4 regions of the Paenibacillus sp. FSL R5-0749 genome follow, and region 4 is predicted to be linked to each of the others. Evidence: riboswitches for the same ligand, from Rfam matches in the RefSeq annotation. Region 4 holds a riboswitch; each other region holds the start of a gene.
What was found. A riboswitch is a leader RNA that binds a small molecule or an ion and turns the genes downstream of it on or off. The one in region 4 is predicted to bind cyclic di-AMP.
Positions count from the first base shown of each region.

Region 1 (3,116 bases), 2.9 Mb from region 4:
CTTTCAATTAATAGTGGTGCTTATCTGGCAGAGATTTTCCGTGCAGGTATTCAAGGTGTGGATCGGGGTCAGTTGGAAGCAGCTCGTTCCCTGGGAATGGGTAGAGGGGCAGCAATGCGTTATATTATTTTACCGCAAGCCTTCAAAGCTGTATTACCGGCGATCGGTAATGAATTCATAACCATCATCAAAGAATCCTCCATTATCTCCGTTATCGGTATGGTGGACATTATGTATCAGGCAAGTGTGGTCAAAAATATTACGTACCAAGGCTTGAGTCCATTTTTGATTGCAGCAGCCATCTACTTTGTAATGACGTTCATTTTGTCCAAGCTGCTGGGACGACTGGAAAGGAAGTTGAGTGCAAGTGATAGACGTTAGACAATTACACAAATCTTATGGAAATAACGATGTGCTTAAGGGCATTAACGTGACGATTGGCAAAGGTGAGGTTGTCGTGGTCATCGGTCCTTCCGGTTCGGGGAAAAGTACATTCTTGCGTTGTCTGAACCTGCTGGAACAACCTACCTCGGGAGAGATTGATTTTGAAGGCGTGTCAATCACAGACCCCAAGCACAACATTAACGCAACTCGTGAGAAAATGGGTATGGTGTTTCAACATTTCAACCTGTTCCCACACAAAACGGTAGAACAAAACATCACAATTGCTCCGATCAAAGTAAAGAAACAATCCACGCTGGAAGCGGAAAAAATTGCTGCTGATCTGCTTAACACCGTGGGCTTGTACGATAAAAAAGATGTATTCCCGAATCAGCTGTCCGGTGGACAGAAGCAGCGGATCGCCATTGCTAGAGCACTGGCCATGCAGCCGCATGTCATGCTGTTTGACGAGCCTACATCGGCATTGGACCCTGAGATGGTCGGTGAGGTACTGGATGTCATGAAACGTCTTGCAGAAGGCGGGATGACCATGGTCATCGTCACGCATGAGATGGGGTTTGCACGTGAAGTTGGAGACCGGATCCTGTTCATGGATGGCGGGGTTATTGTGGAAGAGGGAACACCTGATGAGGTGTTTGGAGCACCGAAAAATTCACGTACACGTGACTTCCTTGCGAAAGTACTCTAAATGAATTGATTAAATAGCGTTACTGACTTCGAGTCGGTAACGCTATTTTTTTGTTGAAAATAATTACATATGGGATTCAAAAAGTAACTATTCTGTTACCAAATATATAGCGGATATCTGGCCCAACACTTTTAGTGTATTCAATATTCTTACACGTGCTTATACATGTTGAATCCGTTTGGTAAGAATTACTACAAGTTCAGGTTACAAAATTGTGATATATTGAACTCTGCCGAAACTTCCGGACAGGGAGTGCGGGGGATGTAACGATGCAGATAGTGCAGGGGGAAGATCTACAGCACACTGCTTGGGGTGAATTAGGGGTACATATCGTTTCAAATGTAATGATGGACCTATAGGGTGGGCTCCTCATCCGAATCCGACAACTAACTTCGCAGGCACAATGAGGGAGGAAGACCATGATTAACAAGAAACGTATAGCCAAAACAGCAGTAGCATTAATGACAACAGCAATGCTCATTCAAGCCGTTCCGGCTCACGCCGATTCAGTTCATGTGGCCAAAGAGGGGGATACCTTCTACACCTTATCGAAACAATACGGAGTATCAATGAACACGTTAGTTAAAGCAAACAATGACATTTCGCCTTACAACATTTATGGTGGTTTGAAAATTACGATTCCCGGTAAGGCAAACAATGTAGCTGCCGCGGCGACGGAGAGCAAGACCCAAGCCAAAACGGTTACGACAGCAAGCTTGGACGTTAACACTGATAACAAAGTGGTTCAAGCGTGGGGTAAAACATTCGATTACAGTAAAACTGTGAACGTGAAAGCAACAGCATACTCTGCAGATCCGTCTGAAAATGGAGGATGGGGTGCCGTCGATTATTTCGGAAATGACCTTGAACTGGGTACGATTGCAGTAGATCCTAGTGTCATTCCACTTGGAACCAAAGTACTGGTAACGGGTCACAGCCATCCAGGCTTGCCAAAACAGGCTTTTGTGGCTACAGCACGTGATGTGGGCGGTGCAATCAAGGGTCACCGGATTGATATCTTTATCCCTGGTAGCAAACAGTCGGTAAGCACATTTGGTTTTCAGGATATCGAGTTGTACATTCTGAAGTAGAGCGTAAATTTCATTTAAACTGAATTCAAACAGGGTGTCTGCCAGTCGCTAACTTGCGATTGAACAGCACCCTTTTAATATTTCCTTGATTACCTAACACGGTTATTCTATTCTTTCGCCTTCGGTAATCCCAGCATTTCGTCCAAGGTGACCAGTTCATATCCCCGGTTACGCAGTTCCTCAATAATTTCAGGCAAAGCCTCAATCGTACCATTCAGATTCGATCCAACTCCGCCTCCTGCATGTTGTAGAACGATGGAGCCAGGTTTTACAGCAGACAGGATGTTATCTTTTACCTTTTCCTTGGAAAGACCTTTCCAGTCCAGAGAGTCAACGTTCCAGTTCACAATACTATAATGTTGTCTGGCAGCCCATTGCAGCTGTTCTTCATTAATGTCTCCATACGGAGGTCGAATCATCTTGGGCGTATATCCCGCCAAATGGCGAATGATATCCCCGGTATGTAAAATTTGTTTGCGGAAGGCATTCATCGACAGCTTACTGAACTCCGGATGATTGTAGCTGTGATTGCCAACGATGTGCCCTTCCTTAACAATCCTTTTTACCAAATCGGGGTGCTTCTCAGCACGACTACCAACGATGAAAAACGTAGCTCTGACTTTATACTTTTTCAACAGATCCAACACCTGCGGAGTAAACCGTGGATCGGGCACATCATCAAATGTTAACGCAACCTGTTTAGTTGAAGGACCATTAGTTTTGAACGTATCGGCATATTTCTGACGTAACTGTCCCAATGTTAATTGTTCTTCTTCCACGGAATCAGTATTGGATACCGATTCACTTGGCGGGTCTGAAGCATCCCGTGATGAAGCTGGTGGTGCTTGATATCCTCCGAGAAAAACAACGATAACCATCAGCATAATGAGGCGTACGCGCATAATAACAGCCTCCTTTTCCAAAATGACGTTCTC
Region 1 is NZ_CP152005.1:3,876,602-3,879,717, reverse strand. It holds gene MKY85_RS17085 (ABC transporter substrate-binding protein/permease) at 1-381, shown strand, start outside; gene MKY85_RS17080 (amino acid ABC transporter ATP-binding protein) at 368-1,090, shown strand; cyclic di-AMP (ydaO/yuaA leader) riboswitch at 1,311-1,507, shown strand; gene MKY85_RS17075 (3D domain-containing protein) at 1,510-2,181, shown strand; gene MKY85_RS17070 (polysaccharide deacetylase family protein) at 2,289-3,083, opposite strand.
Region 1: another riboswitch for cyclic di-AMP. It lies ahead of MKY85_RS17075 (3D domain-containing protein); the one in region 4 lies ahead of MKY85_RS00150 (ubiquitin-like domain-containing protein).

Region 2 (3,116 bases), 1.6 Mb from region 4:
TAATCGAGCAGCTTATTCCCACGGTTCACATCATTCGCCTCCTGTGTTCGTTAAATGTCATGTTAGATGACATTTATATTCCTTTTTGTTAACTTTATGTTTGAAAATCCGAATTATATGATAGTTATCATCCCATAAACGTCCGCTTTTTGTCAATAGTATCCGTTGAATTTAATGAATAGATTCTGTTATTTAATATTTGTGTCATTTTATATAACTTATTATGTTATTTATGTGACGAAGTGCAGGGAGGAATATATATAAGGAAGGACTATATATAAATGAATCAACAAGATCGGCTCTTACCGAAAAAGAGGGGATCAAATCTAATAATATGCAGTTCATGGGTAAACATGACGAGAATATGCGTTTTTTGAGGAAAATGCCTAGCTAAAAAAGAAGGTTTAAAAAATGCTTTACTTTTATTTCTGAACCCTGTATAATCAATTCTGTTGCCGATTATTTACGACATGCGGTCGTGGTGGAATGGCAGACACGCTATCTTGAGGGGGTAGTGGGCGTATGCCCGTGGAGGTTCGAGTCCTCTCGACCGCATCATATGAACGATGAAGAAGAAGCTTTCCATTAATGGAAAGCTTCTTTTTTTGCCTTTTTGAACAGTCTGGTACCAGAAGTTGAAAAAAAGGCCATCCATTACCGGGGGTAAGGGTGCTCTACCTTCCGGCAAAGGGTGGCCGATGTACTATTTTTGCAGCAAGTTCTTGATATCTTCTTCAATCTTGTCAGGTGTTGTTTTGGGAGCATAACGTTTAACTACCTGTCCGTTCTGATCCACAAGGAATTTGGTGAAATTCCATTTGATTGCTTTGGAGCCGAGCAGGCCGGGTGCTTCTTTGCTAAGGTGTTGGAAGAGCGGGTGAGCACTTGAGCCATTCACATCAATTTTCTCAAACATAGGGAAGCTCACGCCATAATTCATCTGACAGAACTCCGCGATATCGTCGGAAGAACCTTTTTCCTGGGCAAACTGGTTGCTTGGAAATCCAAGGACTTCAAATGGCGCATCCTGGAACTTGTCTTGCAGTTCTTGCAGACCTTTGAATTGAGGTGTAAGTCCGCATGAGCTTGCCGTATTCACAATCAGTAACACTTTATCACGGTAGTCGGACATTTCAACTTCTTGACCGCGAAGGGTATTCACTTTGTAATCGTAGACTGTCATCTCAATCGCCTCCATGATATCATCTGATACCTTTCATTATATTGGTTACAATTAAATAATGCAAAACTAATATGGTGTTAAAAGAATCAAAACTGGCAAGTTGTGCAGAATGCGTGAATGAATTGCGAAGTGATTTACGCCAGAGTGAGAATTAGATAGCCTTGACGAGGTGGATAGCGTATAACCGTATTGTAAGCGTTATTATATATGAATAATGGCGAAAATCTGCCGATTCGGTGATCTGTCCGGACTTTACACCGCCATGGCACGGGTGTATGATTCATATCGTAATTTCAATTTAAAACTAAATTGTACCTGAAAAACGAAACAAACGATAATATCGCTCAATCTTAACTTAAGATATACGAACGATGTTTTAATCGCTGAGTTTCCATTCATTCATGAGTGGGAAACGGGGGAACCAACGGAATGCGCTGTCCAGGACAGTAGGCATTCATGGGGTGAATTTTCCGGTGACAGCCGGAAATAGGGCGACTCTCGCGCCCGAATCCGTCAGCTAACCTCGTAAGCGTTAAAGGGAGAGGCAACAAGCCGTACGCTGGTTCATGGCGATTTCGCCATGGATTCTTTAAGAAGCGTTCGGGAGGCCTTGGTCCCCCACGCTTCTTTTTTGTTGTCTTTTCACGCCAAGGGAGGAACGAATGATGGATAATGAGATGATCTTAGTGACTGCTCCTAATGAAGCAGGACGCAAATTTATCAAATTGCTGATGTACAAAAAAATGCCGTTTGCCGTTCTAACCAACAGTGCAGGGGAAGAGCGCAGACTCCGTAGAATCGGAGTAGAACATGTCATTCGCATGAATACGGCTGCAGCTCAAAAATGGTTTTTGCCGCAGGCAAGCGTTGGCAACGTGTTTATTTTCGAGAACAGTCTGAATCTGACCTGTCGTTATTTACAGATCTGTCGATCGTGGACATCGAAATCCCTATGCGTCATTACGGAGCAAAGCCATCCGAAGGGGATCTATCGGGGAATGGGTGCAGACCGGATTGTATATTCACTCAATGGGGAAGTCGGCTTTCTCCTCAATGGGTAATGTCATAGCTTGAGATTGCTCAGGTGTAAGGTGCCTGTTATAATTGAATGTATCGATAAACGGAAATTTGAGGAGACTCGTGCATGATGGTGAGTCTTCTTTTTTATGGTTTTAAAGGTTAAAGGTAGTTCAAAAAGTCCGCTTTTGATTACGAAGGATGCCTAGCGGCATCATCAGCATCGAATATGTAATTCAGCCGAAATGTCCGTTGCTCACGTAGTTTTCCCTACGCTCCGCTACTCCATTTCTAGCTTCATTCCATCTTCTCGATACTGAAAACCAGACTTTTTGAACACGAACTTTTAGATTGCCTGTGGCTTACAAGGAGGAATTGGCGTGCCGGATGTGGGTGGATTGAAGTGGTTGTTTTTTGATGTTGGAGATACGCTAGTGGATGAATGGGACCCCGTTGATGATATTATCGGACAGTTCGTTCGCGAAGCCGGTGCTTTGGGGTATCCGGTGAAGATTGAGGCGGTACGTGAACTGTTCGCGAACTGTTATCAGAAATATGAACAATGGCCCATGAGAGTGGCAATTCGCACATTCATTGAAGATGAAGGACATCAGAAACAGATTCAGGACAAGCTGAAGTTTAAAAAAGATCTTGAACGACCTTTTCCTTCAGCGGATTCCGTTCTTCAGCAGTTGTCGCGGTATTATCGCATTGGCATTATCGCCAATCAGAGTCCTGGAACGGAAGAAAGACTGGAGAGTTACGGACTGCGAAAGTATGTTGATGTTCTGGCATGCTCGGCTGAAGAAGGGGTGTCCAAGCCAGATCCAGAGCTGTACGCTGTAGCCCTGAAACAGGCGGGTTGTGCACCGGAGGAAGCCGTCATGATCGGGGATCGGATTGATAACGATATCAT
Region 2 is NZ_CP152005.1:1,634,522-1,637,637, forward strand. It holds gene MKY85_RS07115 (urease accessory UreF family protein) at 1-29, opposite strand, end outside; tRNA gene MKY85_RS07120 (tRNA-Leu) at 473-555, shown strand; gene MKY85_RS07125 (glutathione peroxidase) at 704-1,183, opposite strand; cyclic di-AMP (ydaO/yuaA leader) riboswitch at 1,555-1,730, shown strand; gene MKY85_RS07130 (hypothetical protein) at 1,846-2,244, shown strand; gene MKY85_RS07135 (HAD family hydrolase) at 2,581-3,116, shown strand, end outside.
Region 2: another riboswitch for cyclic di-AMP. It lies ahead of MKY85_RS07130 (hypothetical protein); the one in region 4 lies ahead of MKY85_RS00150 (ubiquitin-like domain-containing protein).

Region 3 (3,116 bases), 2.2 Mb from region 4:
AGCGTGCCCAGATCGGTGCTGCTTTGGAATCAGCGATAATCTTGCTATCACCATTTGCCCTTTCATACTTGTAACCCGTAATTTTCACCTTGTTAAACCAGTCCTCTGCTCCTTTAATGGATGCGGTAATTTTAGCGGTAGCAGGCCTTGTTTTCAGAAATTTAACAATCGTTACACTCTCTCCAGCTGTCAGCGATGGTACTTCGTAGATTCTTGCGCTCGCTGGTTTAAGGGAACTGGAATCATGTTGTTGTCCCCATGCTGTAAGCTTCTCGCCTGAGACGACCTGAGTATTCAGAATCGCCCCCACACCTTTGGCAACTGAATTTTTACTGCGATTAGCAAGTGTACTGTCGATAAATGAGAAATCACCTTTGCGTGTTGCTACTTCATCGAGCATGATCATTACATTAATCATTGCATCATCATTGTAGGTAATATGCTTGTGATATCCAGAGCTTTGGTAGACTTGTGGCCATCCGCCGTTTGAATACTGCATATTGATCAAAAAGTTGATTCCTTTGATTGCAGCTGTGGAGTAGCGTGGATCATTCGTCTTTTTAAATTCCTTCGCCAATCTTCTAATTTCTGAATATGTAGCCTTGTTGTCAATCGTGGACTTCGCCCACTCTCCACTTGTTTGTTTATAATCTTTTCTCCAACCTCCATCCGGCAGTTGGTTCTTCAAAATATCTGAAATACTCGCTGTAGTACCCGATGCATCAGCAGCAGATACCGTCCCTACAGGGAGAACTGCAATTCCAACTGTTGAGAACACCATGGCGCATGCCAGGACAAAAGTAACTATTTTCTTTGCTTTCAAATGTAACACTCTCCCATGTTCATTGTAATAACATCCACAATTCTACCTTACCTATAACGCCCGTCCTTAAACCTCCTTAATTTAAATATATAACATAATAAAATCCATTTTTATCCAATATGTGGATTGGATAATCAGATGATATGCAAAAAATCAATTTTTGTCAATATATGCAACTTAATGAATATAATCTCTTAAATTCTACATAACGGATAGTCCTTTTAACTCATGACAAACTTATTTATTTATCCAATTTCGTCTCAAACGAATCAATAATGACGTTTTTGTCATCAATGATACCCAAACTTGACGCCTTCTTTCATATAAAATCGTTAATTCCGCTAACATTGAGGTATTACGAAGGGGTTTAAAAGGGTTTGACAATTACGCATTTATGCAATATAGTTTCAAATAGTTACAAAAACTTAATTATTCATTGCCGAGTTTCAGGTTTGAAAACGGGGGAACCATTTTGGGTGAATTATTCTTATACATAGGAAATATAGGGAACCTTCTACCGAACCCTTAGCTAACTCCGTAGGCATCGAAGGGAGAACATTGATTTTGAAAAAACTGATTATCTCCATTTTTGGAGCGGCTGTACTATTTACATCCGGGGCAACAAGCACAGAGGCAAGCAGTATTAACTCCGTAGTGAACAACATGACAGGTATTCCTTACAAGTGGGGTGGCACGACTCTGGCCGGGTTCGACTGTTCCGGGTTTATGAGATATATTTTCAATAAATACAGCATTGAATTGCCACGTACTTCGCAACAGCAAGCCAAAGCAGGTACTCCAGTAGCCAAGAGCAATGTTCGGACAGGTGATCTGGTGTTCTTTAACACAACAGGCAAAGGCATTTCACATACAGGTGTTTATATCGGCGGCGGACAATTTGCACATGCATCCAGCAGCAAAGGGGTAAGCATCACCAAAATGAGCAATCCTTATTTCAATGATCGTTACGTAACAGCACGTCGGGTAACTGGACAGTTTATGTACGATAAAATGTTAGGGAAAATGTAGGGATAATATCAAAGAGGAGGCTCCGGATCAACCGGAACCTCCTCTTTTGTTTGATTTCCTCTTTAGGAGGACAGTCCTTGGACTACCTCCATCTTACACTTAATGCAGCGCCTTCTGCACTCGCATCGCGCCCTGGGACAGGGCATGTCCGCCTCCTACAGCTCCGGCCACAGCAACGGTCTCCATAATCTCCTGATCTGTAGCGCCCTTGGCACGTGCTTCTTCTACATGATAGAAGGTACATACCTCATTGTTGGCGAACAAGCCAATACCAAGCGCGATGAGCTGTTTGGTCTTCGCATCAATCGCCCCAGGTTGGAAGCATTCTCCGGTAAACTCATGATACGACTTCACCACACCTGGCAGCACATCACTTAATGCTCCAATCTGATCCTTGTAGGCATGAACTTTATCATTCATCAATGTCATGTCTTGCAGCACACCCTCTCGGCTATAGTTACAGAATTTCTTCACTGTACCTATCTTCTCTCCCGAGTGAGTCAATTATGCCAAGAAATCATGGTAATTCCAAACATTTGTACGCTCATACTTCTGACATAATGATCGTTGTTACTCACCAAGTGGACTTTGCCGGGGTTCGCTGAACAACTGATAGCGGTAACCACGATCCAACTTGACGACACGTCGATTTTGACGACGGATAAGTACCTGCTCGCCATCCCAGGCAACGACAATCCCGGTTACATCGTTCGATTCCAGCTCGTCCCGTACTACTCTGACTTTCTCACCTGACAGACGCAGGGCGTCCAATTCTGTATCACTAATCATGTTCATGGCTCCTATATTCCAAATTTATTTACAAAAAGAGACCTAAATGAAAAGTCATTTAGGTCTCACGTGACTGTATTGGACTGTCATGTCATTCGAAATTATGTCCCGACTGAAAGTTACCGCTGCGCGTGCTCTTTGCTGTCGTTCTTCTCGAACCAAAAATCAAGCACTTTGGCGGACATCACACGTTCTTCAAGGTACTCCACTTGATGCGGTGTAAATTGTTCTTTCCAAGAGAAGGACAACTCTTCGCATAAGCCTACAATCGTCAGTAATTCTGACCAGGCAACATAGCGTTTGTACCAGAAAAATTGAGGATGTTCAATCATATAGGGATAAAGGTCATCGAATTCCGTATGTTTACAATCCAGGGCACGTTCAAAATGAACTTTCGATTCCGCCAGCTTATCATTAAAGAATTGTTCTGTTGCCGGTTGGTTCCCCATGGTGTTGCCTCCTCTCCCTAACATAA
Region 3 is NZ_CP152005.1:2,267,679-2,270,794, reverse strand. It holds gene pelA (pectate lyase) at 1-832, opposite strand, end outside; cyclic di-AMP (ydaO/yuaA leader) riboswitch at 1,251-1,382, shown strand; gene MKY85_RS10265 (C40 family peptidase) at 1,388-1,852, shown strand; gene MKY85_RS10260 (carboxymuconolactone decarboxylase family protein) at 1,952-2,281, opposite strand; gene MKY85_RS10255 (hypothetical protein) at 2,423-2,641, opposite strand; gene MKY85_RS10250 (hypothetical protein) at 2,761-3,090, opposite strand.
Region 3: another riboswitch for cyclic di-AMP. It lies ahead of MKY85_RS10265 (C40 family peptidase); the one in region 4 lies ahead of MKY85_RS00150 (ubiquitin-like domain-containing protein).

Region 4 (3,116 bases):
GAGGACCGCGAGGACATGATTCAGCGTGCTGTGGATGCAGGAGTTGGTCGCATGATCAACATTGGCTTTAACCGGGAGACAATTCCAACCACAATGAAACTCGCTGAAACGTATGACTTTATATATGCAGCTGTAGGTTGGCATCCCGTAGATGCGATCACAATGCAGGAAGGGGATTTGGAGTGGATTGCATCTTTATGCAAGCATGAAAAAGTGGTGGCAATCGGTGAGATTGGATTGGATTATCACTGGGATACTTCACCGAAGGAAATACAGCATCGCGTATTACGACAACAAATTGCCTTGGCGCGTGAAGTGAACATGCCGATTGTCATCCATAATCGGGATGCACATGAGGATATCATAAGAATTTTGCGTGAAGAGAAGGCGAGTGAAGTTGGTGGTGTGATGCATTCGTTCTCTGGCAGCTGGGAAACAGCAAAAAGTTGTCTCGATATGGGTTTCCATCTCTCCTTCGGAGGACCGATTACATTCAAAAACGCAAAGCAACCCAAAGAGGTGCTAGCGAAGGTTCCGATGGACCGATTTTTCATTGAAACCGATGCTCCGTATTTGACACCTCACCCTTATCGCGGGAAACGAAATGAGACAGCGCATGTACGTCTGGTTGCAGAGGCAGCTGCGGAAATTAAAGGCATTTCGGTGGAGGAAATTGCTGCAATAACCACCAAAAATGCCATGGAACGATTTGGAATTCGTTAAAAAAACGAGCAAATGAGGTGAAAAAGGCAGGTAAGCGGAGTTAATTTGCCCTTTGATCCAAATAAATCAAGAATATTACAATATTTTAACCAAATATTCAGAAAAACGTACTTGATCAACGCTTTACAACATGCATCAAAACAGGATATCATCTTTTCAGTGAATTGTTGTGCGGAAAATTGGACAGATGTTCGGGGGATGAACAAAGGGACACTTTCCGATGAAACAACATTACTTTCATGAATCAGTCTCGCTGAGTCTCCGTTAACGGAGAGCGGGGGAACCAATAGGGCTTAAACATCGGTGTATTTGGCCGATGCGCAACGTTCGCTGACCCAAAAGCAGCGAAGGGAACTGCGAAGCCGTATTTGATTTCTTCTTTGGGTCTCGGGGTGAATTCAAGGGCGTCCGCCATGAGCGGGTGACCCAAGATAGGGCGGCTCTCTTTCGCCCGAACCCGACAGCTAACCTCGCAAGCGGAAAAAGAGAGGCAACCTCGTGCATGAATTTCCGATATTCAAAATCATTCGGAAGCCACGAAAGAGTTCCTCTTACACTCTTTCTTTGGCTTTTTTGTTTTTGAATAAAAGAAATGTTGTCATCATACGGTAGGTATTCAGGAGGATGACATCATGTTGCGAAGATTGATTCATGGTGCAGAACCGATCAGTTGGTCCGATCTGTGTTCTGTAGAAAATTTGGTATAGTCACGTCAAAGACATCATGCGTTACTTTAGACGGCGAGGCTATGAAGGAGGACGGAGAAGTGGGCACATTCCAACCAGAAGAGACCCATGAGTCACGATCATCCAGTAAGTCTTTCGCGTTGCGGTGGAAGCATGAGAACATGCGTCAAATGGCATTGATCGCGATTTTCTCAATTGCGCTTACAATCATGATCTTGTTAGTCGTTTACGGTCAGGCCGGGAAACAAATTTCACTGGTTATTGATGGCAAAGCTCAGGTGGTAGAGACTCGTACAGGAATGCTTCAGGAAATGCTGGAGGAGCAGTCGATCACAGTCAGCCCTCACGACAAGGTATCCATGTCCATGAACGGGGCGATTACAGATGGAGACCGAATCGTTATTGAGCGGGCCGTTCCAGTTAACATTACGGCAGACGGAGACACCAAGACTCTGTATACAACGGATTCATCCGTAGAAGATGCAATTCAAAAATCAGGTATTCAAGTTGAAAGTAATGATAAGGTGTATCCGGCGCTTGGAACTGCGATCAAAGCAGATATGAAGATCCGTGTAGTGCGCGTAACAAAGCGTACAGTGGATGTAGAACAACCAATCGCTTACAAAGTAATTAAAACGGCTGACCCTAGCTTGTACAAAGGGGATAACCGTGTCGTTGTGAACGGCAAAGAAGGCACACTTGTACAGCACATCGAAAAGGTATTTCAGGATGGAGAATTGGTCTCCAAAAAAATGGTCGGCAAATCTGTCGCGAATAATCGTGTAGATAAAGTGATTGCTGTCGGCACCAAAGCAAAACCTGTTGTGAAAAAACCAGAGATTCAGACCGTATCAGCTCAAACTTCAACAACGAAGAAGGCTACAACAACGAACTCGAAGAAAACATCTGCCTCGGGCAGCAAAGTGATTACCGTATCCGGGACTTCTTTTAAATATTCCAAAGTACTTAAGAATGTATCCATGACTGCCTACTCTTCCGAAGAGCCTGGCATTGGAACCAAAACAGCTTCCGGTACTCGTGTAACGGAAGGGCGCACCATCGCGGTTGATCCCAAAGTCATTCCAATTGGCTGGTGGGTATATATCGAAGGTCTGGGATTCCGTCGTGCGGAAGATACAGGCGGTGCCATTAAAGGCAACAAAATTGACGTATATTATGACAGTGTGAAGCATGCCCTGAATTTTGGACGCAAGAAAGGCAAGACGGTCTACGTGATCGGTCCGGTGAAGCCGGAAGCGAACTAAAATCGTTTTACTTTGAAATGGGAATGCTATAAAATAGTTGCATGAATGATTCATGCGGAATATGCGGCGGAGGGGTCTGAATTCAGTCTCCCCCGCCGTTTGGCAGAGAAGAGGATATTCCTCTTCTTTTTGCGTTAGAAAGGAAGAAATGGAACATGATAAAAGAAGTCATTGTGGTGGAAGGCCGTGATGATACGGTAGCCATCCGTCGGGCTGTGGAAGCCGATACCATAGAAACAGGTGGATCAGCCATCAACCAACGCATTCTGAAGCGGATTGCGCTTGCTCAGGAGAGACGGGGAGTCATTGTACTGACAGATCCGGATCATGCCGGCGAACGCATTCGTAAAATCATTGCGAATAAGGTGCCTGGTTGCAAACATGCTTTCATTCCGGAAGCCGATGCCACACGCAAAGGGGATATTGGGGTGGAGAATGCCTC
Region 4 is NZ_CP152005.1:31,924-35,039, forward strand. It holds gene MKY85_RS00145 (TatD family hydrolase) at 1-723, shown strand, start outside; cyclic di-AMP (ydaO/yuaA leader) riboswitch at 965-1,218, shown strand; gene MKY85_RS00150 (ubiquitin-like domain-containing protein) at 1,490-2,674, shown strand; gene rnmV (ribonuclease M5) at 2,830-3,116, shown strand, end outside.